Linked DNA regions of Amycolatopsis sp. NBC_01488. The protein of the gene in region 1 interacts with the protein of each later gene in a pairwise test. Links are inferred from orthologs where the notes say so. Each region holds a gene or a part of one and is shown on either strand. Other genes may lie near its edges.

Evidence for each region.
Region 2: the proteins of recA (region 1) and dprA interact in binary tests that used the Bacillus subtilis proteins (3 or more experiments, as listed by UniProt). The link is inferred for Amycolatopsis sp. NBC_01488 from one-to-one orthologs.

What each region holds. Positions count from the first base shown.
Region 1 is NZ_CP109434.1:9,276,687-9,291,479, forward strand. The notes cover bases 4,631-7,400. They hold recA (recombinase RecA), read right to left. Parts: upstream 6,654-7,400; coding sequence 5,607-6,653; downstream 4,631-5,606. Other genes in these bases: OG738_RS43550 (regulatory protein RecX), read right to left, coding at 5,044-5,571; OG738_RS43560 (DUF3046 domain-containing protein), read right to left, coding at 6,889-7,083; OG738_RS43565 (Hsp70 family protein), read right to left, coding at 7,132-7,400. In the rest of the region: OG738_RS43525 (fumarate reductase/succinate dehydrogenase flavoprotein subunit), read right to left, coding at 1-703; OG738_RS43530 (hypothetical protein), read right to left, coding at 756-1,580; OG738_RS43535 (hypothetical protein), read right to left, coding at 1,577-1,864; edd (phosphogluconate dehydratase), read left to right, coding at 2,099-3,985; eda (bifunctional 4-hydroxy-2-oxoglutarate aldolase/2-dehydro-3-deoxy-phosphogluconate aldolase), read left to right, coding at 3,982-4,587; more of OG738_RS43565, read right to left, coding at 7,401-8,982; OG738_RS43570 (four-carbon acid sugar kinase family protein), read left to right, coding at 9,163-10,413; 4-hydroxythreonine-4-phosphate dehydrogenase PdxA, read left to right, coding at 10,410-11,438; OG738_RS43580 (MFS transporter), read left to right, coding at 11,435-12,712; OG738_RS43585 (DeoR/GlpR family DNA-binding transcription regulator), read left to right, coding at 12,684-13,484; OG738_RS43590 (DEAD/DEAH box helicase), read left to right, coding at 13,462-14,793. UniProt on the Bacillus subtilis protein: Multifunctional protein involved in homologous recombination, DNA repair and competence.
Region 2 is NZ_CP109434.1:175,426-190,448, reverse strand. What follows is about bases 11,998-14,997. They hold dprA (DNA-processing protein DprA), read left to right. Parts: upstream 11,998-12,927; coding sequence 12,928-14,067; downstream 14,068-14,997. Other genes in these bases: OG738_RS00810 (tyrosine recombinase XerC), read left to right, coding at 14,171-14,997; OG738_RS00820 (YifB family Mg chelatase-like AAA ATPase), read left to right, coding at 11,998-12,931. Outside these bases: OG738_RS00890 (ABC transporter ATP-binding protein), read right to left, coding at 1-1,298; ffh (signal recognition particle protein), read left to right, coding at 1,517-3,055; OG738_RS00880 (amidohydrolase family protein), read left to right, coding at 3,052-4,128; OG738_RS00875 (CPBP family intramembrane glutamic endopeptidase), read left to right, coding at 4,175-4,900; OG738_RS00870 (CPBP family intramembrane glutamic endopeptidase), read left to right, coding at 5,004-5,807; rpsP (30S ribosomal protein S16), read left to right, coding at 5,967-6,410; OG738_RS00860 (RNA-binding protein), read left to right, coding at 6,407-6,646; ribosome maturation factor RimM, read left to right, coding at 6,667-7,179; tRNA (guanosine(37)-N1)-methyltransferase TrmD, read left to right, coding at 7,271-8,017; rplS (50S ribosomal protein L19), read left to right, coding at 8,183-8,551; lepB (signal peptidase I), read left to right, coding at 8,583-9,521; OG738_RS00835 (ribonuclease HII), read left to right, coding at 9,613-10,455; OG738_RS00830 (DUF2469 domain-containing protein), read left to right, coding at 10,452-10,775; OG738_RS00825 (YraN family protein), read left to right, coding at 11,043-11,420; more of OG738_RS00820, read left to right, coding at 11,420-11,997; more of OG738_RS00810, read left to right, coding at 14,998-15,023. UniProt on the Bacillus subtilis protein: Protein that helps load RecA onto ssDNA during transformation. Binds cooperatively to circular ssDNA, is able to bridge different segments of DNA. Favors the loading of RecA onto SsbA- or SsbB-coated ssDNA and formation of RecA-DNA filaments.

The DNA.
Region 1 (14,793 bases):
GCAGCGCCAGCGCGTGACCGTCGCCGGTGTATTCCCACGAGTTCGACGTCACCTTGAACGACTTGCCGATGCCGCCGGTGGCGAGCACGACCGCGGGTGCCTCGAACAGGATGAACCGGCCGCTCTCGCGCCAGTAGCCGAAGGCGCCGGCGATCTTCCCGTCGGTCGTCAGCAGCTCGGTGACCGTGCACTCGGCGAAGACCTTGATCTTCGCCTCGTAGTCCCCGGTCTCGGCGAAGTCCTCCTGCTGCAGCGAAACGATCTTCTGCTGCATCGTGCGGATCAGCTCGAGGCCGGTGCGGTCACCGACGTGCGCGAGCCGCGGGTAGGTGTGCCCGCCGAAGTTGCGCTGGCTGATCCGGCCGTCGGCGGTGCGGTCGAACAGCGCGCCGTACGTCTCCAGTTCCCAGACGCGGTCGGGCGCCTCCTTGGCGTGCAGCTCGGCCATCCGCCAGTTGTTGAGGAACTTCCCGCCGCGCATGGTGTCGCGGAAGTGGACCTGCCAGTTGTCGTTCGAGTTCGCGTTGCCCATCGACGCCGCGCACCCGCCCTCGGCCATCACCGTGTGCGCCTTGCCGAACAGGGACTTGCACACGACGGCGACGCGGAAACCGCGTTCGCGTGCCTCGATCACAGCTCGGAGACCGGCGCCACCGGCACCGATCACCACCACGTCGTAGCTGTGCCGTTCGACTTCGGTCATGAAAGAATTCCACCTCGGAACTGGGGACGTCGTTGTCGGGAAGGGCAGGGCGTCAGTTCACGAATCTCAGGTCCGTGATCGCCCCGCTGGCCACGAGCATGACGTAGAAGTCGGTCAGCACCAGCGTGCCGAGCGTCGTCCAGGCCAGCGCCATGTGGCGGGTGTTGAGTTTCGTGACCTGCGTCCAGATCCAGTACCGCACCGGATGCTTGGAGAAGTGCTTGAGCCTGCCGCCGGTCACGTGCCGGCACGAGTGGCAGGAAAGCGTGTACGCCCACAGGAGGATCACGTTGCCGAGCAGGATGATGTTGCCCAGCCCGAAGCCGAAGCCGCCGGTCTTCCCGTGGAACGCCATGATCGCGTCGTAGGTGTTGACCAGCGAGACGATCAGCGCGACGTAGAAGAAGTAGCGGTGGACGTTCTGGATGATGAGCGGCAGCCGCGTCTCGCCGGTGTACTTCGCGTGCGGTTCCGCGACCGCGCAGGCGGGCGGGGAGAACCACACGGCCCGGTAGTAGGCCTTGCGGTAGTAGTAGCAGGTGAGGCGGAACCCGAGCAGGAACGGCAGCACGACGAACCCGAGCGGGATGAACCCGGGCAGGTCGCCGAACCAGTGGCCGAAGTGGCTCGAGCCCTCGACGCAGGACGTGGAGAGGCAGGGTGAGTAGAACGGCGTCAGGTAGTGGTAGTCGGGCACCCAGTACGCGGTGCGCACGAACGACCGGACCGTCGCGTAGATGATGAACGCCGACAGTCCGAGCACGGTCAGCAGTGGCTGCAGCCACCACCGGTCCGTACGGAGGGTGCGCTCGGCGATCCGGGCCCGGTTGGGGGCCTGGACGCCGGTGCCGACGCCGTTGTCAGCGGGAGCGCTCACCGCTGGTCGCGCTTGTAGCCGCCGACGCCTTCGTCATCGGCGCCGTGCCAGAGCGCCGGGTCGTAGGGGGTGTCGGGCACCGGGACGCGCTCGGCGGCCTTCGCCTGCGCCGGCACGGCGAGGGGCGTGCCGTCGAGGTCCGCGGTGTCGATGTCGAGGCGCTCCACGTCGTTGGCGAGCCTGCGGACCGCGGAAGCGTCGCCGTAACGAGAGCGCAGTGCGCCGACGCACTGCCTGAGCTGGCCGATGGTTCGCCGCAGCTCGGCGATCTCGGAGGTGGACATCATGCCTCCCGTGTGGTGGGGCTGGCAGGGAACCGGCGACGGCTTTGCCACGCGTCGTGCAGTGTGACAACTAGCACACTAACGGTTGTCCAGGTGATCGGGGTCACGCGGGTGGATCTTCTGAATCGATTTTGATTCGGCGTTTTCCCGAGGTACTGTGGCCAGTGTCACGACCCAGAGGCGTCAGCGCTGCCGTCCCGCGGACCACCACACACCAGTGATCCGGAGCCGGACATGAGCCCCACCTCCTTGAACGAGACCGTCGCCGAAGTCACCGCCCGCATCGCCGGGCGCAGTGCCGCGACCCGGACCGCCTACCTCGACCGCATGGCCGCCGCCTACGAGGAAGGCCCGGTCCGCCGCGGCCTCGCGTGCAGCAACCTCGCCCACGGCTTCGCCGCCATGGAAGGCGCCGACAAGGAGGCGCTGCGGGCCGCGCGCGCCCCCGGCGTCGCGATCGTCTCGTCCTACAACGACATGCTTTCCGCCCACCAGCCGATGCAGGAGTACCCGGCCTGGCTGAAGAAGTCCGTGCGCTCCGCGGGCGGCGTCGCCCAGTTCGCCGGCGGCGTGCCCGCGATGTGCGACGGCATCACCCAGGGCCGCGCGGGCATGGAACTGTCCCTCTTCAGCCGCGAAGTCATCGCGATGTCGACGGCGATCGCGCTCTCGCACGACATGTTCGACGCGGCCCTGTTGCTGGGCGTCTGCGACAAGATCGTCCCCGGCCTGCTGATCGGCGCGCTCTCGTTCGGGCACCTGCCGGCCCTGCTCGTGCCGGCCGGGCCGATGAACTCCGGGCTGCCGAACAAGGAGAAGGCGCGCGTGCGCCAGCTCTACGCCGAAGGCCTGGCGACCCGAGAAGACCTCCTGGACGCCGAAGCGGCGTCGTACCACTCGGCCGGTACCTGCACCTTCTACGGCACGGCCAACTCCAACCAGATGGTCGTCGAGGTGATGGGCCTGCACCTGCCCGGCGCCAGCTTCGTCCAGCCGGGTTCTTCTTTGCGGCGCGCGTTGACCGAGGAGGCGGGCCGGCGGGTCGTCGCTCTGTCCCGCGGCGAGGAGTACACGCCGGTCTCGCGGATCCTCGACGAGAAGGCGTTCGTCAACGGCGTCGTCGCGCTGCTCGCCACCGGCGGGTCGACCAACCACACGATGCACCTGGTCGCCGTCGCCGCCGCCGCGGGCATCCAGCTGACCTGGGACGACTTCTCCGACCTCTCGGCCGTGGTGCCGCTGCTCGCGCGGGTCTACCCGAACGGCAGCGCCGACATCAACCACTTCCACGCCGCCGGCGGGATCCAGTTCCTGGTCGGCACGCTGCTCGATGCCGGGCTGCTGCACGAGGACGTGCACACGGTCGCCGGGTTCGGGCTGCACCGCTACCGGGCCGAGCCGATCCTGTCCGACGGCGAGCTGGTCTGGCGCGACGTCCCGACCCGCAGCCTCGACGAGGAGGTGCTGCGTCCGGCGTGGCGCCCCTTCGCCGCGGACGGTGGGCTGCGGATGGTCGAAGGCAACCTCGGCCGCGCGGTCGTGAAGGTGTCCGCGGTGGCGCCGGAGCACCGGGTCGTCCAGGCGCCGGCGCGGGTGTTCACCACCCAGGAGGCGTTCACGGCCGCGTTCGAGGCCGGCGAGCTGAATCGCGACGTCGTCGTGGTGATCCGGCAGCAGGGCCCGCAGGCGAACGGCATGCCGGAGCTGCACGGCCTGACCCCGGCGCTGGGCGTCCTCATGGACCGCGGGCACGCCGTGGCGTTGCTCACCGACGGCCGGATGTCGGGTGCGTCGGGCAAGATCCCGGCCGCCATCCAGGTGACGCCGGAAGCCGCGGCGGGCGGCCCGATCGCCCGCGTCGCGGACGGCGACGTCATCCGGCTGGACGCTTCCTCGGGCAGCCTCGACGTGCTCGTCGGTGACGAAGAACTCGCCCGCCGTGAGCTTGTGGACTCGCCGCCGTCCGAAGCATCCTGGACCGGCACCGGCCGAGAGCTGTTCGCCGCGTTGCGCCGTGCGGTCGGCCCCGCTGACCAGGGCGCTTCGGTGTTCGGAGGTTTGACGCCGGGACACTTCGGCATCCCCGCCCCCACTCCGGAAACCCAGGAGGTCGGTCAGTGACCACCGGTCAGGACCTGCTCGAGCTGTCTCCCGTGATGCCCGTCGTGGTGATCGACGACGCCGCCGACGCCGTGCCGACGGCCCGGGCCCTGCTCGCCGGCGGGATCGGAGTCATCGAGCTGACCCTGCGCACGGCGGCAGCGTTGTTGGCGATCGAGCGCGTCGCGGCCGAAGTGCCGGACATCGTCATCGGCGCCGGCACGGTCATCTCCCCGGACCAGGCGAAGCAGGCGGCCGACGCGGGCGCGAAGTTCCTCGTGACGCCAGGCTGCACGGACGCGGTCGTCGACGCGTGCTTCGAGACCGGGCTGCCGTTCCTGCCCGGCGCAAGCACCGTGTCCGAGGCGATGCGGCTGGCCGAGCGCGGCTTGTCGGCGCTGAAGTTCTTCCCGGCGGAGGCGTCCGGCGGCGTCGCTTACCTGAAGTCGATCGCGGGTCCGCTGCCGTCGCTGAAGTTCTGCCCGACCGGCGGGATCACGGTGGCTTCGGCGCCCTCGTACCTGGCGCTGCCGAACGTCGGCTGCATCGGCGGCTCGTGGCTGACGGCCTCGCTCGACGTCGCGACGATCGAGAAGCTGGCCGCCGAAGCCGCACAGCTGTAGCGGAGATCACCTCACGGAATTCCGGACTCGATCGGCGAATTCGCGTCCGGATTCCGGGAGCACCATTCCCCATTGTTGGAACGGTGCTCCCCACGGGTGCGGCGGCAGGCATGAATCCCGCTGTATGGAGCATTCCCGGCTCGAGTGGGTTTCCTTCGTCAAGGTTGTGGTGGGCCGCGAAACACGGTGCTCCACTTCCTGAACGACGCCCCATTCCTTTCACGCGATCTATATCGGCGAAGAGATCCCGCGCGGTGTCGCTCGGCGACGCGGCGTCGGACCTCGACGAAGCCGCTCACGAGCAGCTGCAGGAGAAGCTCCGGAACTGATCTCCGCCCATGGCTCGCAGGAACCCGCGCATCGCGATTTCCGGCACAACCCCCAGCCCCGGCACCCGGGCTCCCGCATCGACCACCATCCAGCCCGGCCCGCTTCCCCGCGGGCCGGCCACCGCCGTCAGTCGATGTAGGCGTCGTCGAGGAGGGTGGACTCCGCGCCGTACTCGCGGAGTTCCTCCTTGATCACCGTGTACGCCAGCCCCTGCGGGTAACCCTTGCGGGCCAGGAAGCCGAGCAGCCGCCGCAACGCCGTCTGCTCGTCGACGTTGCCCAGGGACCCGAGGCGCTTGCGGACCAGCTCCCTGGCCATCTGCTCCTCGGACTCACGGTCGACCTCGGCCGCCGCCTGCGCCGCGACCTCGTCGTCGACGCCCTTGCGCCGCAGTTCGGCCAGCAGCGCGGTGCGCGACAACCCCTGCGTCTCGTGCCGGGACTTCACCCACAGCTCGGCGAACTCCGCGTCGTTCACCAACCCGGCCCGGTCGAGCTTGCCGAGCAGGGTTTCGCTGGTCTCCTCGTCGAACCCCTTGCGGTGCAAGGCCTGCCGAAGCTCCTCCTGAGTACGCGCACGCACGGCCAGGAGGTCGTAACAGACCTCCTTGGCCTTCTTGTACCGCTCCTCGGGAGGCAGCTCCGCCGGCGGGATCTTCGGCGCCCTCGCCACCTCGGCTACTCCTTCGTTCAGAAGTCGACCGGCGCCGGCACGGCCTCGACGGCCTCGGCGTCGACCTGTGCCCCGATGCCCAGCTTCTCCTTGATGCGCTTCTCGATCTCGTTGGCGATGTCCGGGTTGTCGCGCAGGAACTTCCGCGCGTTCTCCTTGCCCTGGCCGAGCTGGTCGCCCTCGTAGGTGTACCAGGCACCGGACTTGCGCAGGATCGCCTGGTCGACACCCATGTCGATCAGCGAGCCCTCGCGGGAGACGCCGTGGCCGTACAGGATGTCGAACTCGGCCTGCTTGAAGGGCGGGGCCATCTTGTTCTTCACGACCTTGACGCGGGTCCGGTTGCCGACCGGCTCGCCGCCGTCCTTCAGCGTCTCGATGCGGCGCACGTCGAGCCGGACCGAGGCGTAGAACTTCAGCGCCTTGCCACCGGTCGTGGTCTCCGGGGAGCCGAACATGACGCCGATCTTCTCGCGCAGCTGGTTGATGAAGATCGCGGTGGTGCCGGAGTTGTTCATCGCACCGGTCATCTTGCGCAGCGCCTGGCTCATCAGGCGGGCCTGGAGACCGACGTGCGAGTCACCCATCTCGCCCTCGATCTCGGCGCGCGGCACGAGCGCCGCCACGGAGTCGATGACCAGGATGTCGAGCGCGCCGGAGCGGATCAGCATGTCCGCGATCTCGAGCGCCTGCTCACCGGTGTCCGGCTGGGAGACGAGCAGCGCGTCGGTGTCGACGCCGAGCTTCTTGGCGTACTCCGGGTCCAGCGCGTGCTCCGCGTCGATGAACGCCGCGATGCCGCCGGCCTTCTGCGCGTTCGCCACCGCGTGCAGGGCGACCGTGGTCTTACCGGAGGACTCCGGGCCGTAGATCTCCACCACGCGGCCGCGGGGCAGCCCGCCGATGCCGAGCGCGACGTCGAGGGCGATGGCGCCCGTCGGGATCACGGAGACGGGCGCGCGGCCGTCCTGGCCGAGGCGCATGACCGAGCCCTTGCCGTACTGCTTGTCGATCTGCGCGAGCGCGAGCTCGAGCGCCTTGTCCTTGTCGGGTGCTGCAGGCATGGAAGTCCACCTCGCTGGTCGAAGCCCGTCTCGAGGGCTCTGTGTCGGTTCTTCAGCTGTCCGGTCCGACGCTAGCGGCGGGGACCGACAATTCCCGGCGCGGCGCCCAATCTGTGGATCGCTGGACCCGATGTGGACAACACCATAGACGAACACCTGTTCGAGGTCGGCAGCGACACACCCTTGCGTTAGGATTTTCGCCCACCCGGGTCGGACCCGTGCGGATCCGCGCAGGTCAGCGCCGTTCGGCTGGGACGTCGAAGGCGTCGCAGACCTCTCGCCAGATCTCCTTGGCCGGGATTCCCGCGGTCAGCGCCTGGTCGACGGTGCGCCCGCCGAGCCCGCTGAGCACGTGATCCCTGGCCAGTACCTGGGCCCGCCCGGGGCCGAACTCGTCGGCCATCAGCCGCCGGAAAACCGTGATGCGCATCGAACCCACTCTAACCGGACGGCGCGAACGGACCGTTCGCGCCGTCGGCTACTCCCCGGGCTGGACGCTCGCCTCGAAGTAGTTCGCCAGGGTGTCCGGTGTGGTCGCCGCGGCCTGGTCGCTCGAGTTCAGCTGGTAGATGAATCCCACGAGCGGCCGGTCCGACACCGTGAACACGAGCACCGCCGACGTCCTGCCCGCGGCCGACGAGTAGTGCCCCTGGAGCCCGTTGCCGCCCCAGTCGGCTTCGGTGCGGTCACCGCCCGCGGACGTGAGCAGGCCGTCGGTGTACTGCTTGAGCGTGCCGGCGTCGTTGCCCTGGACGTAGGTAACCTGCGTGCCCGCGCGCCCCGGCGCCGAGCAGGTCGAGGCCACCCCGAGGCTCTGCGCGGGCGCGGCCGGCCCGTTGCCCATGCCCGGCTTGCAGTCGCCGGTGTCGGCGATCTTCCCGGCGAGCTGGCGCAGGCAGCCGGTGAGGCCCCTGGCGTCCGCCTGTCCCGGCGTCTTGCACTGGTCGGCGGTGTAGGTCGTCGCCGAGGACGACGACGTCAGGAAGTAGGTCAGCCCCGCCGCGAGCACCACGACGACGACGGCGGCGATCCCGATGAGCAGCTTCTTCTTGCCGCGCTTCGGCTCGGCCGTCTCCACGGAGGCGGCGGGCGAGTACGCGGGGAAGTTCGACGGCATCGGCTGCGGGCCGCCGGGCGGGAAGTTCGACGGCGCGTACCCGGGGTACTGCGGCGGCGGAGGCGGCGGCGCGTACTGCGGACGGTGCGGGGCGGTGCCCGCGGCCACCGCCCCTTCGACGTTCTGGGTGCGCGTGCCCAGCCCGTCGCGGGCGACGTGCTGGGCACCGAGCGCGACGGCGGTCTCCGGCTGGTCGAGGCTGCCCGGCACGACGCCGAGCTTCTCCGCGATCATCGTGCCGACCAGCGGCAGCCGGCTCGACCCGCCGACGAGGTAGATGCCGGCCAGCCGGTCCGGGGTCAGCCCGGACGACCGCAGCGTCCGCGAAAGCAGCTCGACGCTGCGCAGCATCGCCGGCCGGACCAGGCCTTCCAGCTCACCGCGCGTCACGAGGACGTCCTTGAACGGCTCGGGCATCGGCACCTCGGTCTGCGGGTGCCGCGACAGCGCCTCCTTGGCCGCCTTCACGTCCTCCTGCAGCGCGCGCCGGGTACGCCGGTCGGCGGTCGACTCGGGCCGCAGCAGCCGCTGCCAGCGCTGCGGGTCGGAGTGCGAGACCTCGCGCCCGACGTGCACCATCAGCGCCTGGTCGACGTCGAGGCCGCCGAGGTCGGGCAGGCCGTCTTCGGCGAGCACGGTGAAGCCGTTCTGCGTGGCGCCGACGACGGCGACGTCGAAGGTGCCCGCGCCGAGGTCGTAGACGGCGAGCGCCTGGCCCGGCGCGAGCGACTTGCCGGGGAACGACGCGAAGTGCGCCGCCGCGGCGACGGGTTCGGGCACCAGCAGGATGTGCCCGCCCACGCCGGCGAGCCGCGCGGCGGACATCAGGACGTTGCGGCGGGTCTGGCCCCACTGCGCGGGGTGGGTCAGCCGGACCTCGTCGGGCTGCTCGCCGCCGAGCTGGCGGGAGGTCTCTTCGAGCACGCGGCGCAGGATGGCGGCCAGCGCGTCGGTCACCGGGACGACGTCGGTGCCGAGCAGCAGGGTCTGCTCGTCGATGCGGCGCTTGGGGTTCGGCTCGAAGCGCGTCGGGTCGAGGCGGGCGCGGCGCTCGGCGTCGCGGCCGACCATGATCGTGCCGTCCTCGGTCGCGAACACCGCCGAAGGCATGTTGGCCGAGCCGTCCACCTCGACGACCCGGGGCGGCATGCCGTGCGCCGAAAGGACGGCGACGGTGTTGGACGTCCCGAGGTCCACCGACAGGATCCGCACTGCACTCCCCTTCGCGAAAACACGCCTCGACGGCGTCCGCCGTGATGCTGCCATGCGCGCGGTCACCGTGCGTGCGGACCCGGGAAAGTCATCGCTCCTTGACTTCGGCGGTGATCGAGGTGCACGATAGTTGCGCAGTTCGGTCATCCGAGTTGCTCAGACCGCGCAAAGGAGCGTTCGATGCCGAAGCTGCTCGTCCTCGGTGACGACCTGACCGGCAGCAACGCGACCGGAGCGCTGTACGCCCGCTTCGGGCTGCGCGCGGTGTCCGTCAACGCGCCGCTCGCCCCGGACGCGCCGTGCTTGCGCGCGGAGAGCGGGATCGACGCGCTGGTGGTCAACCTGGGTACCCGCCACGCGCCGCCACCACACGCCGCACAGGCGGTGCGGGAAGCGATCGGCCTCGCCGGGCCGGTGGCGCTGACGGTGAAGCGCGTCGACACGACATTGCGTGGCAACGTCGGCGTGGAGACGGAGGCCGTCCTGGCGACGGCGCCGGAGGCCCGGGCGCTCGTCGTGCCCGCGTTCCCGGACGCCGGCCGGGTCACCCTCGGCGGCCTGCACCTGGTCGACGGCGTGCCGCTGGCCGAAAGCCCGGCGGCCCGCGATCCGCTGGCGCCGGTGCAGTCGTCCCGGATCCGCACGCTCCTGCAGCCCACCGATCGCGAGATCGCCGAGCTGCCGCTGGACGTCGTCGAAGAGGGCGTGGACGCGGTCGAGGCCGCGCTGCGGCGGCCGGCCGGGATCGTCGTCTGCGACGCCACCACGAACCGGCACCTCACCACCGTCGCCAAGGCCGCGGCCCGGCTGGCGGCCGAGGGCACGCGGTGGATCTCCGTCGACTCCGGCCCGTTCGGCGTCCGGCTGGCGGCCGCGCTGGGCCTCGCGCCCGGCCACGGCACCGTCCCGCCGGTCCTTTCCGTGGTCGGCAGCATCACCGCGCAGACCCACGACCAGCTGCTGGAGACCGAGCTGGTGCTGGACGCGCGGTACGTCGACGTCGACCCGGAGCGGCCCGACCCGGCCGCGACGGCGGCTTCGGCGGGCGAACTGCTCGAGGCCGGGCACCGTGTGGTGGGCATCCGGACCCGGGCTCCCGCGCCCGGCGCCCCGATCGACCCGGACGTCGCGGCGCGGATCCCACCGGCGCTCGGCGAAGCGGCCCGCCTGGTGCTCGGCAAGCACCGGATCGGCGGCCTGTACGCCACCGGCGGCGACATCGCCGTCGAAGTCACGAAGGCACTCGGGGCCGAGGGCTTCGAGATCGACACCGAAGTCCTGCCCCTGGCGGTCGCCGGGCGGCTCTCCGGCGGTCCGCACACCGGGCTGCCCTTCGCCACGAAGGGCGGGCTGATCGGCGGACGCGACGCCGCCGTCGCCTGCCTGGAACACCTGAACCACGTCCTGGCCACCGGAAGGAAGACCCCGTGAGCGACCTCCCCCTCCTCGCTGTCACCCTCGGCGACCCCGTGGGCATCGGCCCCGAGATCACCCTCAAGACGCTCGCCGAGCCCGAGTCCCTGCAGCTGGCACGCGGGGTCGCGGTCGGCGACGCGATCGTGCTGGAACGCCTGGTCCGGCACCTCGGCCTGAACCTGGAGATCAACCCCATCGCCACGGTGGCCGACGCGCGCTTCACCACGGGCGTGATCGACATCCTCAACCTCGGCGTCGTCCGGGAAGACCTGCCGTGGGGCGAGGTCAACGCGACCGCGGGCGCCGCCGCGGTCGGTGCGATCGAGGTCGCCACCCGGCTCGCGCTGGCCGGCGAGGTCGACGCGGTCGTGACGGCGCCGATCAACAAGGAGGCGATCTGGGCGGCCGGCTCCCAGCACCTCGGGCACACCGAGATGCTCGGCGAGCTGACCGGGTCGACCCGGTTCAACACGATGTTCTGGGTGTCGGGGCTGAAGATCTTCTTCGCCACCCGGCACCTTTCGCTGCGCGAAGCGATCAACCAGATCACGCGGGAGAACATCGAGCACGCGATCCGCGAGGCTTACACCGCACTCGAAGTGTTCGCCACGGAGAAACCGAGACTCGCCGTGGCCGCGCTGAACCCGCACGGCGGCGAGAACGGCAAGTTCGGCGACGAGGAGATCATCGCGATCGCCCCGGCGGTCGCCGCCGCGCGCGTCGCGGGGCTCGACGTGGTCGGCCCGATCCCGGCCGATTCCGTGTTCCACCAAGGGATCCAGGGCCGGTTCGACGGCGTGCTCTCGCTGTACCACGACCAGGGGCACATCGCGTCGAAGACCTACGACTTCGACGGCACGGTCTCGGTGACCGTCGGCCTGCCGATCCTGCGCACGTCGGTCGACCACGGCACGGCGTTCGACATCGCCGGCACCGGCCGGGCCTCGCACGGCACGATGGTCGCGGCGTTCAAGGCGGCGGCGACCCTGGCGCCGTACGCGCGGAAGCTGCCCTCGATCTACCCGCCGGGCGTCCGGTGATCCCCCGCAAGCGCTGGGCGTACGTCATCCCGGTCGCGGTGGTCATGTACCTGCTGGCCTACCTCGACCGCACGAACGTCGCGGTGATCCTGCCCTACATCGGCGACGATTTCCCGTTGTCGGCCAGGGCGAAGGGGCTGGCGAGCGGCATCTTCTTCGTCGGCTACCTCGTGCTGCAGATCCCGGCGGCGGTGCTGGCGGCGAAGTGGAGCGCCCGCAAGACCGTCCTGCTGCTGATGATCGCGTGGTCCTTCGCGGCGGCGCTGTGCGGACTGGTGCAGAACGAGACCCAGCTGTACCTGGCCCGGCTGCTGCTCGGGCTGTTCGAGGGTGGCGTGTGGCCGGCGGTGCTGATCCTGCTGGCGTCCTGGTTCCCGCAGGCCGAACGGGCCCGGGCGAACGCGCTGTGGATGACGTGCCTGCCGATCTCGGCGATCGTCATGTCCCCGCTGTCCGGCCTGATGCTCGACCACATGGCCTGGCGCTGGGTGTTCGTGATCCAGGGCCTGCCGCCGCTGCTGTGGGCGGTCGTCTGGTGGTTCGCGGTGGCCGACCGGCCGGCGAAGGCCCGCTGGATCTCCGCCGAAGAGCGCGAGTACCTCGAAACCACCTTGCGAGCCGAAGAAGAGGCGAAGCCCGCGGTCGTGAAGCAGGGCTACCGGCAGGCGCTGGCCAACCGGCAGGTGCTGCTGCTGATCGGCGTCTACTTCTTCTGGATCACCGGCTTCTACGGCTTCAGCCTGTGGTTGCCGTCGGTGGTGAAGACGATGACCGGCGGCTCGGCCACCGCCGTCGGGTTCCTCTCGGCCGTGCCGTACGTGCTCGCGCTGGCCGGGATGGTGGCGTGCGCGCACTGGTCGGACCGGACGGGAAACCGGCGGCTCGCGATCACCGTGCCGCTGGTCGTCGCCATCGCCGGGCTGCTGCTCGGCAACCTCGTGCACTGGCCGGCGGCGGTGCAGCTGGTGCTGCTCTGCGTCGTCGCGACCGGCGTCTACATGCCGTACGGGCCGTTCTGGGCGATCCCCAGCCGGATCCTCGGCATCGAGGTCGTCGCCGTGGCGATGGGCCTGATCAACGCGCTGGGCAACCTCGGCGGGTTCGCCGGGCCCTACCTGGTCGGCTGGCTCACCGACGCCACCGGCAGCGCGACCACCGGGTTCGTCGTCCTGGCCGCGTTCCTCGCCGTGGCCGCCGGGCTGGCGTTCTTCGGGCTGAAACCCGCCCACGTGGAAGACTCGGCGCATGTCCCAGCCGCGACCAGGAACCCGTGACCGGCGGGCGATGCTGCTCGAAGCCGTCCGCGACGGCTCGGGCGGCATCGCGGAACTGGCCGAGGAGTTCGGCGTCTCCGAGTCGACGATCCGCCGCGACCTCGCCTCCCTCGCCGGGGCCGGGCACGTCGTCCGCACCTACGGCGGCGCGCTCGACACGGAACGCAGCGCTCGCGAAAAGGACCAGGAGCACGCGGCAGCCAAAGACGCCATCGCCCGGGAAGCCGCCGCGCTGGTCCAGGACGGCGAGGTGGTGCTGCTCGACGCGGGCACGACCACCGGCAGGCTCGCCCGCCACCTCGCCCACCGCGAGGGGCTGACCGTGGTCACGAACGGTGTCAACGCCATCCGCGAGCTGGCCGGCTTCGCCGGGATCGACCTGATCGTCCTCGGCGGCCGGCTGCGGCACCCCAACGAAGCGATCCTCGGCGAGACCGTGCTGGCGCAACTGCGGCACATCTCACCCGATCGGGTCTTCCTGGGTGCGGACGGCCTGGTGGCCGAGCGGGGCCTGTGCTGCCCCTCACTCGAGCAGTCGGTGGTCAAGCACGCGATGCTGCACGCGGGCGGCGAAGCGTACGTGCTGGCCGACCACTCCAAGCTGGGCCAGGCGCCCTTCTCGTACTGGGCGCCGCTCGACCGCGAATACCGGCTCATCACCGACGAGCCGAGGGTCGACGTCACATATCCGCAGTTCGCCCAGAGCGTGATCCTGGCCGGCGAGCCCGAAACTGTCAGAGGTGCCGCGCATGATGGACGACGTGGCAGGTGACGTGCTCGACCTCTTCTCCCCCGCGACCCGCGACTGGTTCGCCGGGGCCTTCGCCGCGCCCACCGCGGCGCAGGAAGGAGCCTGGCGGGCGGCGCACGCGGGCGAGCACGCCCTCGTCGTCGCGCCGACCGGCTCCGGCAAGACGCTGTCCGCGTTCCTCTGGGCGCTGGACCGGCTTTCCGTGGAACCACCACCGGCGGAGGCGACCAAACGCTGCCGGATCCTCTACGTCTCGCCGCTGAAGGCGCTCGCGGTCGACGTCCAGCGGAACCTGCGCGCACCGCTCGCCGGCATCTCGCAGGCCTCGCGGCGGCTCGGGCTCCCGGTGCCCGGGATCGAGGTGGGCATGCGCACCGGCGACACCACGGCGGCCGAGCGCCGCTCGTTCGGCAAGACCCCGCCGGACGTGCTGGTGACCACCCCGGAGTCGCTGTTCCTGATCCTCACGTCGTCGGCGCGGGAGTCGCTGCGCGGCGTCGAGACCGTGATCGTCGACGAGGTCCACGCGGTCGCCGGCGGCAAGCGCGGCGCCCACCTGGCGCTGTCGCTGGAGCGGCTGGACTCGCTCCTGCCGAAGCCCGCGCAGCGGATCGGCCTGTCGGCGACGGTCCGCCCGGTCGACGAGGTCAGCGCGTTCCTCGCCGGTGGTCGTCCGGTCCGGGTGGTCCAGCCGAAGCTGGCGAAGACGATCGAAGTGCGGGTCGAGGTCCCGGTGGAGGACATGGGCAACCTCGACGCGCCACGCGGCGGCCCGGCGCCGAGCCCGCTCGACGAGCTGGAGTCGCTGACCGAAGCGTTCCCGCCCGGCGACATCGCGCCGGGCGGCTTGGGCACGCTGGAGGAGATGGCCGGCAACCCGGTGCAGCGGCCGTCGATCTGGCCGGCGGTCGAAGAACGCGTATTGAGCCTGATCCGGGCCCACCGCTCGACCATCGTGTTCGCCAACTCCCGCCGGCTCACCGAGCGGATGACGGCCCGGCTCAACGAGCTGGCCGCCGAGCAGACGGAGCTGACACCCGCCGATGCGTTCCCGGCGGAGGCCGTCGGGCAGTCCGGGGTGAGCACCGGCGCGCCGCCGGTGATCGCCCGGGCGCACCACGGGTCGATGTCGCGGGAGCAGCGCACGCACGTCGAGGAAGACCTCAAGTCCGGGCGGCTGCCGTGCGTGGTGGCGACGTCGTCGCTGGAGCTGGGCATCGACATGGGCGCGGTCGACCTGGTGGTGCAGATCGAGGCGCCGCCGACGGTGGCGTCCGGGCTGCAGCGCGTCGGCCGGGCCGGGCACCAGGTCGGCGCGGTGTCGTCCGGC
Region 2 (15,023 bases), 9.1 Mb from region 1 along the record:
GCGAGCGAGGCCAGCGTGACGTCGCGGACGTCGGTGCCGTCGATCTCCACGGACCCGGACGTCACTTCGTACAGCCGCGCCACGAGGTAGGCGAGCGTCGTCTTGCCCGAGCCGGTCGAGCCGACGAGCGCCGTCGTGGTCCCGGCCGGGACGTCGAGGTCGATGTCCTTCAGCGTCAGCGGGCCGTCTTCGTCGTAGCGGAAGGAGACCCCGCGCATCGAGACGTCGCCGCGGCGCACCTCGAGCGACCGCGCGCCCGGCTTGTCGCCGATCTCCACCGGCAGGTCCAGCACCTCGAAGATGCGGCCGAACAGCGCCTTCGACGTCGCCACGTTCTGCCCGATGGTCTGCATCGCGCTGGCCGGCGCGACCAGCCGGTTCAGCATGCTGGTGAACGCCACGACGGTGCCGAGCGAGATCGGCGACGCGCCGCCCGCCAGCGCCAGCCCGGCGATCCAGTAGACGAGCGCCGGGATCACCGTCAGGCTCATCGCCCGCGACGCGATCTGCCAGCGTCCGGCCAGTGCCGCCGCGCGTTCCAGCGACGCGATCTCCCGCGACTCGGCGCCGAACCGCTCGCGCATCGCCCGTTCGTTGCCCATCGTCTTGGCGAGCAGCACGCCGGTGACCGACAGGGATTCCTCGACCATCGTGGTCAGCCGGGCCATCCGCCGGGTCCGGCCGCGGGCCAGGTTCCGCCGCTTCTTGCCCAGCCGGAGGGTGAACAGCAGGAACAGCGGCACGACGATCAGCGAGAGCGCCGCGAGCTGCCAGTCGAGCAGGACGAGCGCCACCGTGATGGCGGTCGTGGTCGTCAGGTTCTGCACCATCGACCCGGCGGTCGTGGTGATGACGTTGTCGACGCCGCCGATGTCGTTGAACACCCGCGAGAGCACTTCGCCGCTCTTCGTCCGGGTGAAGAAGCCGAGTGACATCCGCTGCAGGTGGCCGTAGACCGAGACGCGCAGCTCGTTCATCACCCGCTGCCCGATGGTGTTGGACAGGCCGGTGGTGGCGACGCCGAGCGAGGCGCTGCCGACCGCGCAGGCGATCATCCCGCCGGCCAGCAGGCTGATCAGCAGCGTGTCGCGGTTCGGCAGGGCGTCGTCGAGGATCTCGCGGAGCAGGAACGGCGAGGTGACGCCGAGCCCGGCCTGCACGACGATCAGGGCGAACAGCGCGGCGAGGCGCCGGCGGTGCGGCCGGAACAGGCCGGCGATCCGCCGGAAGGGGACCGGCTCGTCGGTGTCGGTGGCCGGTTCGGCGAGCGACGGCCGGGGTCTGGTCGCGGAAGTCATACACGCATGTTTACCGATCTCGGCGAGGTCGGCCAGTGAATTTCGCGGGAGTAAAGCCATTTTTACTTGATTTCGCGCGCGTAGTAGTACACCTCTGTGTACTAATCGCGCGCGCGACTTTCGCGTACCCGCGAGGGCGGGCAGACGGAGCGACTACCCTCGGAGGGGCCGGCCTCGTCCGGCGCGCCACTCTCGACCCAGCTGGAGCGTGCACACCCGTGTTCGACACCCTGTCCGATCGGCTCACCGCCGCCCTGCAGACGCTCACGCGCAAGGGGAAGCTGTCCGACGCCGACATCGACGCCACCGCGCGCGAGATCCGGATCGCGCTGCTGGAGGCCGACGTCGCCCTCGGCGTGGTCAAGGCCTTCATCGCGCGGATCAAGGAGCGGGCGAAGGGCGCCGAAGTCTCCCAGGCGCTCAACCCCGCGCAGCAGGTCATCAAGATCGTCAACGAGGAGCTCGTCGGCATCCTCGGCGGCGAGACGCGCCGGCTGAACCTGGCCAAGAACCCGCCGACCGTGATCATGCTGGCCGGCCTGCAAGGTGCCGGCAAGACCACGCTCGCCGGCAAGCTCGCGCTGTGGCTGAAGAAGCAGGGCCACGCGCCGATGCTGGTCGCCTGCGACCTCCAGCGCCCGAACGCCGTCACGCAGCTGCAGGTCGTCGGCGAGCGCGCGGGCGTCGTCACCTTCGCCCCCGAGCCCGGCAACGGCGTCGGCGACCCGGTCGACGTCGCCCGCCGCGCCATCGCCGAGGCGAAGCACGCGCAGCACGACGTCGTCGTGGTCGACACCGCGGGCCGCCTGGGTGTCGACGAAGAGCTGATGAAGCAGGCCGCGGACATCCGCGACGCCGTCCAGCCGGACGAGACGCTGTTCGTCGTCGACGCGATGATCGGCCAGGACGCCGTGACCACGGCCCAGGCGTTCCAGGACGGCGTCGGCTTCAGCGGCGTCGTGCTGACCAAGCTCGACGGCGACGCCCGCGGTGGTGCCGCGCTGAGCGTCCGCGAGATCACCGGCCAGCCGATCCTCTTCGCCTCCAACGGCGAGAAGCTCGAGGACTTCGACACCTTCCACCCGGACCGGATGGCTTCGCGCATCCTCGGCATGGGTGACGTGCTGACCCTGATCGAGCAGGCCGAGCAGGCCTTCGACCAGGACCAGGCCGAGAAGGCCGCCGCGAAGCTGTCCAGCGGGCAGCTGACGCTGGAGGACTTCCTCGAGCAGATGCTCGCCGTCCGCAAGATGGGCCCGATCGGCAACCTGCTCGGCATGCTCCCGGGGGCCGGCCAGATGAAGGACCAGCTGGCCCAGGTCGACGACAAGCACCTGGACAAGCTGCAGGCGATCATCCGCGGCATGACCCCGGCCGAGCGCGACGACCCGAAGATGATCAACGGGTCGCGCCGGCTGCGCATCGCCAACGGCTCCGGCGTCACCGTCCGCGAGGTCAACGACCTGGTCAACCGGTTCTTCGAGGCCCGCAAGATGATGGCCCAGATGGCCGGCCGGTTCGGCTTCGGCGGCGGGGGCGGCGGCTCCAAGTCGCGCAAGGGCAAGAAGGGCAAGAAAGGCCGCGGCCCGACGCAGCCCAAGGTCCGCGGTGGCTTCCCCGGCGGCATGCCGATGCTGCCCCCGGGCGGCAAGATGCCGGGCGGGCTGCCCGACCTGTCGCAGCTGGGCGGCATGAACGACGTCCCGGGCTTCGACCCGACGAAGTTCAAGCTGCCGAAGAACCCCAAGGACAATTGAGCCGCGCGCTGCACGCCGCCGGAGTGGTCCTGCCCGGCGGGGAGTCCCGGGACCTCTGGATCACCGACGGCCGGATCTCGTTCGAGCCGGTGTCGGACGCCGAGATGCTGGGCCGGGACGTCTTCCTGGTGCCGGGGCTGGTCGACGCGCACTGCCACCCCGGCATCGGCATCGGCGGGCCGGTGACCCTGGAGGAAGCCACCGAGCAGGCCATCGCCGACCGCGCCGCGGGTACGTTGCTGATCCGCGACTGCGGCCTGCCGATCGACGTCCGGCCGCTGCAGGAGCGCGCCGACCTGCCGACGATCATCCGCGCCGGCCGGCACCTCGCACTGGCCAAGCGCTACGTCCCCGGCCTCGGCATCGAGCTGGACGACCCGTCCCAGCTGCCGGCCGCGGTGGCCGGGCAGGCGCGGGACGGCGACGGCTGGGTCAAGCTGGTCGGCGACTGGATCGACCGCGGCGTCGGCGACCTCGCGCCGCTCTGGCCGGACGACGTCCTGGCCGAAGCCGTCAAGGTCGCGCACGACCACGGCGCCCGCGTCACCGCGCACGTGTTCGGCGAGGCGGCGCTACCCGGGCTGATCGCGTCGGGCATCGACTGCCTCGAACACGGCACGGGCTTGCGCGCGGACCAGCTCGCGGAGCTGGCGCGCACCGACGTCGCGCTGGTGCCGACCCTGATCAACATCGAGAACTTTCCGGGCATCGCCGACAAGGCGGGCAAGTACCCGGCGTACGCGGCGCACATGCGGGCCCTGCACGCCGGCGTCGGCGAGATGGTCGCAACGGCCGTCGAAGCGGGCGTACGCGTCTTCGCGGGCAGCGACGCGGGCGGCCTGGTCGAGCACGGCCGGCTCGTCGACGAGATCGAAGCGCTGCACCGCGCGGGCATGACCCGCGAGGCGGCGCTGGCGAGCGCGTCCTGGGCCGCCCGCGACTGGCTCGGCCACCCGGGCATCGCCGACGGCGCACCCGCCGACCTGCTCGTCTACGCGAGCGACCCGCGCGAGGACCTGGGTGTCCTCCGGCATCCTTCGCACGTCGTGCTGGGCGGCGTCGTCTACGCCTAGACCCCCGCCGATTTCCTTGCGGGGACGGCACTTTAGCGTGGGGCGCGTGACGGACGACGACGGCGCACGGCGCGTGCTGAAGGCGCACTGGTGTTTCGTCGCGTTCTTCGCGGGGATCGCCGGCTACTACCTCATCAACCTGATCATCGCCGCGGCGGTCAACCGCAACGTCGGCGAGTTCGACCCCCTCGAGCTGCACGACATCGGCCCGCTGCTGCTCCTGGCGTTCGTGCCCAACCTGCTGCTCGGCCTCGGCCCGGCCGCCGGCTCGTGGCTCTGGGGCGAGGGCCTGCGCGCGGACTTCGGGCTCAAGCCGACCTGGCGCGACGTCCGGATCGGCCTCGCCTGCGGGGCGCTCGCGCTGGTCGTCGGCTACGGGCTCAACCTGGTGCTGATCGCCGTCTACGGCGCCGACGACGTCTCCGACAGCCCGCTGAGCGACCTCGCCGACACCTTCGACGGCGACACCGTCTGGCTCGTGCTCGCCGCGGTGATCGTCATCGCCGGCGCGCCGATCACGGAGGAGCTGCTGGTCCGCGGCACGCTGTGGAACGCGCTGTCGTTCCACCGGGTCCCGCCGTGGGTGGTGCTCGTGCTCACCTCGCTGGTGTTCGCCCAGCTGCACGGCGAGCCGACCCGCACGATCGCCCTCTTCGGCCAGGGCATCGCGATCGGGCTGGCCCGGCACCTCTCCGGCCGGGTGAGCGCCGGGGTGATCGCGCACGCGGCCAACAACCTGCCGCCGGCGGTCCTGCTGTTCGTCGCGCACTGAGCGCCTGCGAAGATCGATGGACAGTAGTCGGACGGATACTGTGCGATCACCCTCCGGCGGCTAGGCTCGAGGCCAGGAGCCGACCGATCGCGGAGGGCAACGCGTGACCACTTCCCAGCCCCGGGACCCGGCTCCCGACGCCACGCCGTTCCCCGAGCCCGAGGAGCCCGCCGCGACCGCGTTCCTGCCGCCCGCGCGGCGGCACCGCTGGGGCTTCGGGGCCTTCCTGCTCGTCGAGGCCGTGCTGCTGGCGTCGGCGGCGTTCGTGTCCGTGCTGGTCGGCGACACCGGGCCCGGCCCGCTGCCGATCCGGGTGGTGCTGCTCGGCACGATGCTGCCGACGATGATCGCGGCCGCCGTTGCGGTGCTGATCACCTACCTGCGCGGCAACGGCCCCGTCGCCGACCTGCGGCTGGAGTGGCGATGGGCCGACGTTCGCACCGGGTTCCGCTTCGGCTGCGTCGGGCTCGTCTTCACGACCATCGGCGCCTACCTCTGGACGCGGCTGGTCGGCAACGCCAACGCGACATCCGCGATCAGCGCGCTGGTCGAGGACCGGAAGATGTCGATCTCGGCGGCGATCGTGATGTTCGTCTACCTGTGGCTGCTCGGCCCGATCTGCGAGGAGATCATCTACCGCGGTCTGCTCTGGGGCGCCGCCGAGCAACTGCAGTGGCGGAGCGAACGCTGGGGCCGGGTCGCGGCGTTCCTGCTGTCGACGGCGGTGTTCGCGGCCAGCCACCTCGAGCCGCTGCGCACGACGTTGCTGCTGGTCATCGCGGTGCCGATCGGCCTGGCCCGGCTGGTCACCGGGCGGCTGCCCGCCAGCATCGTCGCGCACCAGGTGAACAACTTCCTCCCGGCGCTGACGATCCTGCTCGGCGCGCTCGGGGTGGCCTCTTTCTGAGTGCGCGGGGCCCGTCTGGCAGAATGGGTCACTGCCTGCTTCCGCCGGACCCTCTCACCGTGCGAAAGCTCCTGACCTTCGGGTGCCCGCGACCGTGTCCCCACTCGGCCCGCGTGCGCCCAGCCCAGCACCAGAGAGATTCGAGGAGAACCCACACCCGTGGCCGTCAAGATCAAGCTGCAGCGCCTCGGCAAGATCCGTGCGCCGTACTACCGCATCATCGTCGCCGACGCGCGCACCCGCCGGGACGGCAAGGCCATCGAGACGATCGGCAAGTACCACCCGAAGGAAGAGCCGAGCCTGATCGAGGTCGTCTCCGAGCGCGCCCAGTACTGGCTGGGAGTCGGCGCGCAGCCGACCGAGCCGGTCCAGCGCCTGCTGGAGATCACCGGTGACTGGCAGAAGTTCAAGGGCCTGCCGGGCGCCGAGGGCACCCTGAAGGTGGCCGAGCCGAAGCCGTCCAAGCAGGACCTGTTCAACGCGGCGCTGGCCGCCGCCGGCGAGGAGCCCTCCACCGAGGCCACCACGCCGAAGAAGAAGTCCGCCCCCAAGAAGGCCGAGGCCGAGAAGGCCGAAGCCGCCGAGGGTGAGAAGGCCGAGTGAGCTTTCTGGCTGACTCCCTCGAGCACCTGGTGCGCGGGATCGTCGACAACCCGGACGAGGTCCGGGTCGAGCTGCTGACCACCCGCCGTGGCCGGACGCTCGAGGTGCACGTGCACCCCGACGACCTCGGCAAGGTGATCGGCCGGGGTGGTCGCACGGCGACCGCCCTGCGCACCGTCATGGGTGGCATCGGTGGCCGCGGCGTCCGCGTGGACGTCGTCGACACCGACCGCTGAAACCTGTTTCGGAAACGGTCATGGACGTCGTAGTCGGTCGCATCGCCAAGGCACACGGAATCCGCGGGGAACTCGCGGTGGACGTGCGCACGGACTCGCCGGACGAGCGGTTCCGGATCGGCGCGGCCGTGACGACGAAGCTGCGTGACGGCAGCAAGAGGGAACTCACCATCGCAGCCGCCCGCGAACACAGCGGGCGGCTGCTGGTGCGTTTCGAGGAGGTCCTGACCCGCGACGTCGCCGAGACGCTGCGGGGCGCCCTCCTGCTCGCCGACACCGACACGCTGCCGCCGACCGCCGACCCGGACGAGTTCTACGACCACGAGCTGGCGGGCCTGCGCGCCGAGCTGCTGGACGGGACGGTCGTCGGCAAGGTCGTCGAGGTCGTCCACTCGCCCGCCGGCGAGCTCCTGGAGCTGGACGTCGAGGGCCGAGAGGTGCTGGTCCCGTTCGTCCGCGCGATCGTCCCCACGGTGGACGTCGCGGGCGGCCGGGTCGTGCTCGACCCGCCGGAAGGGCTCCTGGACGCCTGAGAACCTTATTCAGCCATCGGTCGGCGCGAGAGTCACGCAGGCAGGCGCGCTTCGGTTCGTTGCGCCGACCTAACCAGAATAAGGTTCTGAAATGCGGATCGACGTCGTCACGATCTTCCCCGAGTACCTCGACCCGCTGCGCGCCGCGCTGCTGGGCCGGGCGATCGACCGCGGCCTGATCGAGGTCGGCGTGCACGACCTGCGCGAGTGGACCCACGACGTGCACCGCGCGGTCGACGACGCCCCGTACGGCGGCGGCCCCGGCATGGTGATGAAGCCGCAGATCTGGGGCCCGGCCCTGGACGACGTCTGCCGCCCGGAGACACGGCTAGTCGTGCCGACGCCGGCGGGCAGGCCGTTCACCCAGGAGCTGGCCCACGCCTACGCGGCGGAGAAGCACCTGGTGTTCGCCTGCGGCCGGTACGAGGGCATCGACCAGCGGGTCGTCGACGACGCCGCGCGCCGGATGCCGGTCGACGAGGTGTCGATCGGGGACTACGTGCTGGTCGGCGGCGAAGCGGCGGTGCTGGTCATCGTCGAGGCCGTCGTCCGGCTGCTGCCCGGCGTGCTCGGCAACGCGCGGTCCGCGGCCGAGGACTCGTTCTCCGACGGCCTGCTCGAAGGGCCCAGCTACACCCGCCCGGAGGTGTGGCGCGACCTCGCGGTGCCGGACGTCCTGCGGTCCGGAAACCACGCGCTGATCGACCGCTGGCGGCGTGACCAGGCCTTGGAGCGGACCGCCCGCCGCCGCCCCGATCTCCTGGCGGCGCTGCCGGAAGGTAGTCTCGACAAGCACGATCGCGGGGTCCTGGAGGGCTTGGACCCCGAGCAGGCGTAGGGCCGGTGCTTCCGCCGGAACCCCGGTCTGCCATACTTGACAGGTTGGCGTGAGTGGACCTCCTCGTCCACGAGCCCGCCATCAGCCCCCCGGGTCGCCCGCAGCGGCACCGTTGCGCGCCCGGGATCTGTACGCAAGCCATACGAAGACGAGGACGGACCACCGATGAACACCCTGGACGCGCTGGACAAGCAGTCGCTGCGTTCCGACATCCCGGACTTCCGCCCGGGCGACACCCTCAAGGTGCACGTCCGCGTCATCGAGGGCAACCGCGAGCGCAACCAGGTCTTCCAGGGCGTCGTGATCCGCCGCCAGGGCGGCGGCATCCGCGAGACCTTCACCGTCCGCAAGGTCTCCTTCGGCGTCGGCGTGGAGCGCACCTTCCCGGTGCACTCGCCGAACCTGGCCGAGGTCGAGGTCCACAAGCGCGGTGACGTGCGGCGCGCGAAGCTGTACTACCTGCGCGACCTGCGCGGCAAGAAGGCCAAGATCAAGGAGCGCCGCGAGAACCGCGAGACGGCCTCGGCTAACTGAGTCACAACCCGGTTACCGGTAGCCTGACGACGTGGCCGAACCCGTGTCCCAGAACGCTCCTGAGGATGACCCCGATCGCTCCGAAGAGGACCTGCCCCGGCGGTCCCGCTCCGAGGAGCGCGGGGGGTCCCGACGGCGGCGAGCCAAGCCCGCCAAGAAACGGTCGTTCTGGAAGGAACTGCCGATCCTGCTCGTGATCGCCCTGGTGCTCACGATTCTGATCCAGACATTCCTCGCGAAGGTCTTCATGATCCCCTCGGGGTCCATGGAGGCCACCCTGCACGGGTGCCCCGGGTGCACCGGCGACCGGATCCTGGTCGACCGGGTCACCTACGACTTCACCGAGCCCTCGCCGGGCGACGTCGTCGTGTTCAAGGGCCCGCCGGCGTGGGTCAACAACGAGGTCGCGCCGCAGGAGTCGAGCAACATCGTCGTCCAGGGCCTGCGCGGTCTGGGCTCGCTGGTCGGGTTCGCCCCGCCGGACGAGCGGGACTTCGTCAAGCGCGTGATCGCGGTCGGCGGCCAGACCGTCCAGTGCTGCGACACGCAGGGCCGGGTCGTCGTGGACGGCAAGGGGCTCGACGAGCCGTACGTCTACTGGGAAAACGCGGCCAACCAGACGGAACGGACCTTCGAGCCGGTCAAGGTCCCCGCGGGGACGGTCTGGGTCATGGGCGACAACCGGAACAACTCCGACGACTCCCGGTTCCAGGGCGGCGGCGGCGTGAACGGCGCGGTCCCCGTGGACAACATCATCGGCAAGGCGCGGATCATCGTCCTGCCGCCGAGCCGGTGGGGCGGGATCACCGACCACAACCCGCAGACGTCGGCCCAGCCGGCGGCGCTCGGCGCGCCGGCCTGGCAGAGCGGCCTCCCGCTCGGGGCCGGCATCGCGGCGGCGTGGCCCGCGCTCTTCGTCGGGCGCAAGCTCAAGTCCGGACTGCGCCGGGCGGCCGGGCGGAAACGCTAGCCACCCCGATCCGTGTCGGCAGACGGGTGATCCAGCCTTGACTCTTCCCGTTCCCCTCACCGCGGCGGAGCCCATCCGGCCGCCGCGGGCCGTGGTGCGCGGCGACCTCTTCTGGGGCCTGCAGGGCGCGCTCGTCCGCCGTGGCCTCGGCCCGGTCGCCGGAGTGGACGAAGCCGGCGCCGGGGCGTGCGCGGGACCGCTGGTGGTCGCGGCCTGCGTGCTCAAGCAGGGTGACGCGGCGAGGCTGACCGAGCTGACGGACTCCAAGCTGATGACGGCCAAGGCGCGCGACCGGGTCTACGACCTGGTCCTCGCCCGGGCCGTCGACTACTCCGTGATCGTCGTTCCCACCGCCGAGGTCGACCTCTACGGCATCCGGGTGATGAACCTGGAGGGCATGCGGCGCGCCGCGGCGGCGCTGCGCGTGTCGCCGGGGTACATCCTCACGGACGGATTCCGCGTCCCCGGTCTCACGGCCCCGAACGCGGCGGTGATCAAGGGCGACCGCTCGGTGGCGTGCATCGCGGCCGCGTCGGTGCTGGCGAAGGTGACGCGCGACCGCATCATGGCGGGCTACCACGACGACCTCCCGCACTACGGTTTCGACGTGCACAAGGGTTACAGCACGACCGACCACCTGGCGGCGTTGCGCGAGCACGGCCCCAGCGACGTCCACCGGTGGTCGTACACGAACGTCGCGACGGTGGCCATCAAGCACGGCGTGCGGCCGGCGCGGCCGGTCCTGCTGACCTACGCGGCGCTGGAAAAGGCCATGGAGGGCGGGTCCGCGGCGGGGCTCGCCGCGGTCCTCGACGAGGCGCTCGAGCCACAACTCAGCCTGCCGCTGCATGCCCCGGCCGCGGGTGTGGGTCACAATGAACGCTCCGCCGGCGGAGCAGCAGCACGATCCCGAGGAGGGGCGCGGATTTCATGAGCGCAGAGGATCTCGAGAAGTACGAGACCGAGATGGAGCTCTCGCTGTACCGCGAGTACCGCGACATAGTCGGCCAGTTTTCGTACGTGGTGGAGACCGAGCGGCGGTTCTACCTGGCGAACGCGGTCGACGTCCAGGTCCGCGACGGCGGCGGCGAGGTGTACTTCGAGGTCCGCATGTCCGACGCGTGGGTCTGGGACATGTACCGCCCCGCCCGCTTCGTCAAGCACGTCCGGGTCATCACGTTCAAGGACGTCAACGTCGAGGAGCTCGACAAGCCGGACCTCCGGCTGCCCGAAGACGGCCCGTTCTCGGGCTGAGCTGGTTCTTCCGCTCCGCGCCGGCCCGTCCTCGACGGGCCGGCGCGGTTCGTTTGCGTGATCTCTTCGCGCGCTAGCACACCGGGCCGACAGTTCGGCGCTTTCCCCATGTTCCGTGGACCGGTTGTCCACATGCCCCCGGTTGTCCACAGTCCGGCGATCCTGCTCTGGTTTCGCCGCCCCGCCCCCTGGCATCGTCGAACGCACACGCACCGTGATCGCCGGGATCGTCCCGGTGACCAGTGCACCGACGAGGGGGCGACCACGATGACGGGCACCGACCAGCTCGCAAGACACCGCCGCGACCTGGGCGCGTGGGGCGAAGACCTCGCTTCCCGGCACCTGCAGGACCGCGGCCTCGTCCTGCTCGGCCGCAACTGGCGTTGCCGCGAAGGCGAGATCGACCTCATCCTCACCGACCGCACCCGCGTCGTCTTCTGCGAGGTCAAGACCCGCACGGGCACCGAATACGGCCTGCCGTCGGAGACCGTCACCGAAGAGAAAGCCGGCCGAGTCCGCCGAGCCGCCCAACGCTGGCTGCGCGAGTTCCGCATCGGCTGGTGCCCAGTCCGCTACGACGTCGTGACGATCCTCGCGGAGCCGGGCACGCGCCCCCGCGTCCAGCACATCGAGGCGGCGTTCTGATGCCCATCGCCAAAGCCTGGTCGGCGGCGCTCCTGGGCATCGACGGCCGGGTCATCGAGATCGAAGCCGACCTGGGAGGCGGATTGAGCCGTATCACGCTCGTCGGCCTCCCCGACGCGGGACTTCGCGAAGCGAAAGATCGGGTCCGTTCCGCAGTTCGCAACTCCGGGCAGCCTTGGCCCGACGGGAAGGTGACCTTGGGCCTGTCTCCCGCAAACCTCCCGAAGGTTGGCTCGGCGTACGACCTCGGCATCGCGGCGGCTGTTCTCGCGGCAACAGGTGCGGTCCCTGCGACCCGGCTGCTGGGCAGTGTGCTGTTGGGCGAACTCGCCCTGGACGGTCGGATCCGCGCGGTCCGCGGAATCCTTCCAGGCCTGCTTGCCGCGCGCGCGGGTGGCTATGAGCGAGCCGTCGTGCCGGTGGGCTCTTTGGCCGAGGCGGCACTTGTCGATGGCATCGAGGTCATGGGCGCATGTCATCTTCGCGATCTCGTGGCTTGGCTGAAAGGCGAAGCCGACCTGGAGCGTCCCGAACCATCCGGTCCGACGACTCCGCCGCAGGTCCCGGATCTGGCCGACGTCGTCGGCCAGCCGGAAGCGCGGTGGGCTCTCGAGGTTGCCGCGGCGGGTGGGCACCACCTGCTGCTCACCGGGCCACCCGGAGTCGGCAAGACGATGTTGGCGAGACGGCTGCCCAGCTTGCTGCCCCAGTTGTCGCAGGAGGAGTCGTTGGAGGTCACGGCGGTGCACTCGGTCGACGGCTCGTTGTCGAAGTCCTCGCCGTTGGTCGTAGTGCCACCGTTCGTAGCCCCGCACTACTCGATCTCCATCGCCGCACTGATCGGCGGCGGCAGCGGAATCGCGTCGCCCGGCGCGATCAGCCGGGCTCACCGCGGTGTGTTGTTCCTCGACGAAGTTTGCGAGTTCGGTGCACAGTGCCTCGAATCGCTGCGGACCGTCCTCGAAGAGGGCGAGGTGCGCATCGCCCGGGTCAAGGGCTCAATCACCTACCCGGCGCGGTTCCAGCTCGTGCTGGCCACGAATCCGTGTGCATGCGCACCACCGAAGGACGCCGACTGTGTGTGCTCGCCGACGGCCCGGCGTCGCTACCTCGGCCGGCTCTCCGGACCGTTGCTCGACCGTGTCGACCTGCGGGTGCGGTTACGACCGCTGAGCGCGATCAGCGCGCACGACACCGGGGTGGCGGAATCGTCGGAAGCCGTCCGCGGACGAGTGCTCGAGGCTCGTGGACGTGCGGCCCGCCGATGGCGTGAGCACGGCTGGCTGTCCAACTCGGAGGTGCCCGGACCGGCGCTGCGGCGCCAGTTCGCGTTGGACAAAGAAGCGACCACTCTGCTTGATCGCGCGATGGAACGCGGCGCCTTGAGCGGTCGAGGAGCCGATAGGTGCTTGCGGATCGCCTGGACATTGGCCGATCTGGACGGCGAGAAACGCCCCGGAACAGATCAAGTCAGCTCGGCACTGGCCTTTCGAGAGCGGGTGGCGGCATGAGCCCCGACGAGCTGCGCGAAGCCCGCGCCTACCTCTTGCGCGTAGCCGAGCCTCCGGCACCGGCCCTGATCGCCTTCGTGGGCGAGGTTGGGCCGGTAGAAGCCGCGGCGCGGGTTCGCCGGGGTGACTGTCCGGCCGAGGTGCTCAAGGCGACCGAGGCGCGCCGCGAATACGACCTCGTCGATCGGGACTTCGCGCGGGCCGCCGCGGCCGGTGCGCGGCTGGTCGTGCCCGAGGACGACGAGTGGCCCGCGTGGCCGCTGCTCGCCCTCGATCTCGCGGCTCGGCGTGGCGTCACCGAAGCCGTGCTTCCGCTGGCGCTCTGGGTCTCCGGCGACGTCGCGCTCGGCACCGCCGCCGATCGCGCTGTCGCCGTGGTCGGGGCTCGTGCGGCCACCGAATACGGCGAGCACCACGCCGCCGAGCTGTCCTACGGCCTGGCCACCCGGGGCGTCCCGGTGTTCTCGGGTGCCGCCTACGGCATCGACGGCGCCGCCCATCGCGGGGCGCTCGCCGCCGGAGGGATCACCGTCGCCGTGCTCGGCTGTGCCGTCGATGCGGGCTATCCGGCGGGCCACGTCGGGCTGCTGAACCGGATCGTCCGCAACGGTGGTGCGGTCGTCAGCGAATACCCGCCCGGCACCCCGCCGGCGCGGCACCGGTTCCTCGTCCGGAATCGGCTCATCGCGGCGCTCACCGAGGGCACGCTGGTCGTCGAAGCCGGGCGACGTAGCGGCGCGCGCAACACCGCCAGTACCGCCGGCGCCCTGGGCAAGGTGGTGATGGCGGTGCCGGGACCCGTCTCGTCCGGGATGTCCGTGGGATGCCATGAGCTGATCCGCGACTCGCGGGCGACGCTCGTCTCGACGGTCGACGAAGTCCTCGAGACCGTGGGCCGCTTCGGTATCGCCGAGGACCAGGCCGCCCGGCAAAAACGTCCCACTGACCGGCTGGGTCCCGAGGCGTTGCGGGCTTACGAGGCTTTGGTCGCACGAAGCGACCGTTCAGACGCCGAAATCGCGGCCGAATCTGGGCTTCCGCTGCGGAAAGTGCGGGCCCTGATGCCGGCGCTGGAGATCGACGGATTCGCCGTCCGCGGCGACGCGGGCTGGCGGCGACGGAGGGAAAGCGCGTGAACGCCACGAATTCCGGGCGAAATCGTCGAAAATGTTCGGCCGGTCCGGTGGGCTCGCGTGGCGATCCTTGACCGGAGGCGGTTGTTCGCGCAGCGTGACATCCATGCCGCCGCCATCACGCTCCGGCCGAGGCCGCCGCCCGGACTTGCGTGCGCTCCGGGCCGCGTTGCCCGCGCCGGTCCAGGCCGTCGTCACCGGCTACGAACGGCACCTCGGGCTGGAACGCGGCCTGTCCGCGCACACCGTCCGGGCGTACGTCGGCGATGCGGTGTCGCTACTGGGGTTCGTCGTGGACGGCGGTGGCACGCTCGCGGAGCTGGACCTCGCTCGGTTGCGGGCGTGGCTCGCCTCCCAGCAGTCAGGCGGAGCCAGCCGGACGACGCTGGCGCGGCGGGCCGCTTCGGCGCGGACGTTCACCGCCTGGGCGCACCGCATCGACGTCCTCGCCACCGACCCGGGTGGGCGGCTCGCCGCCCCGCGGGCCCACCGGACCCTGCCCGGGGTGCTGCGCGCCGCGCAGGCGGGAGACGTCATGCGTGCGTCGGCGGCCGGCGCGGCTCAGCGCGATCCCGTCGCACTGCGTGATCGCGCGATCGTCGAACTGCTCTACGCTACTGGCATCCGGGTGTCCGAGTTGTGCGGGTTGGACGTCGGTGGGGCCGATTTCTCCCGTCGTGTCGTGACGGTGCTCGGCAAGGGCGACAAGGAACGCGTGGTGCCGTTCGGCGTACCGGCCGCGGAAGCGCTCGACGACTGGATCACCGAGGGGCGGCCGAAGATCGTCGCGGAAACCGCCGGTGGCGGCGTCGAGCCCGCGCTTTTCCTCGGTGTCCGGGGAAAACGCGTCGACCCGCGTGCCGTGCGGCGCGTGGTTCACGACGCCGTCACGGCGGTGCCCGGAACGGCCGACATGGGGCCCCACGGCCTGCGGCATTCGGCGGCGACGCATCTGCTGG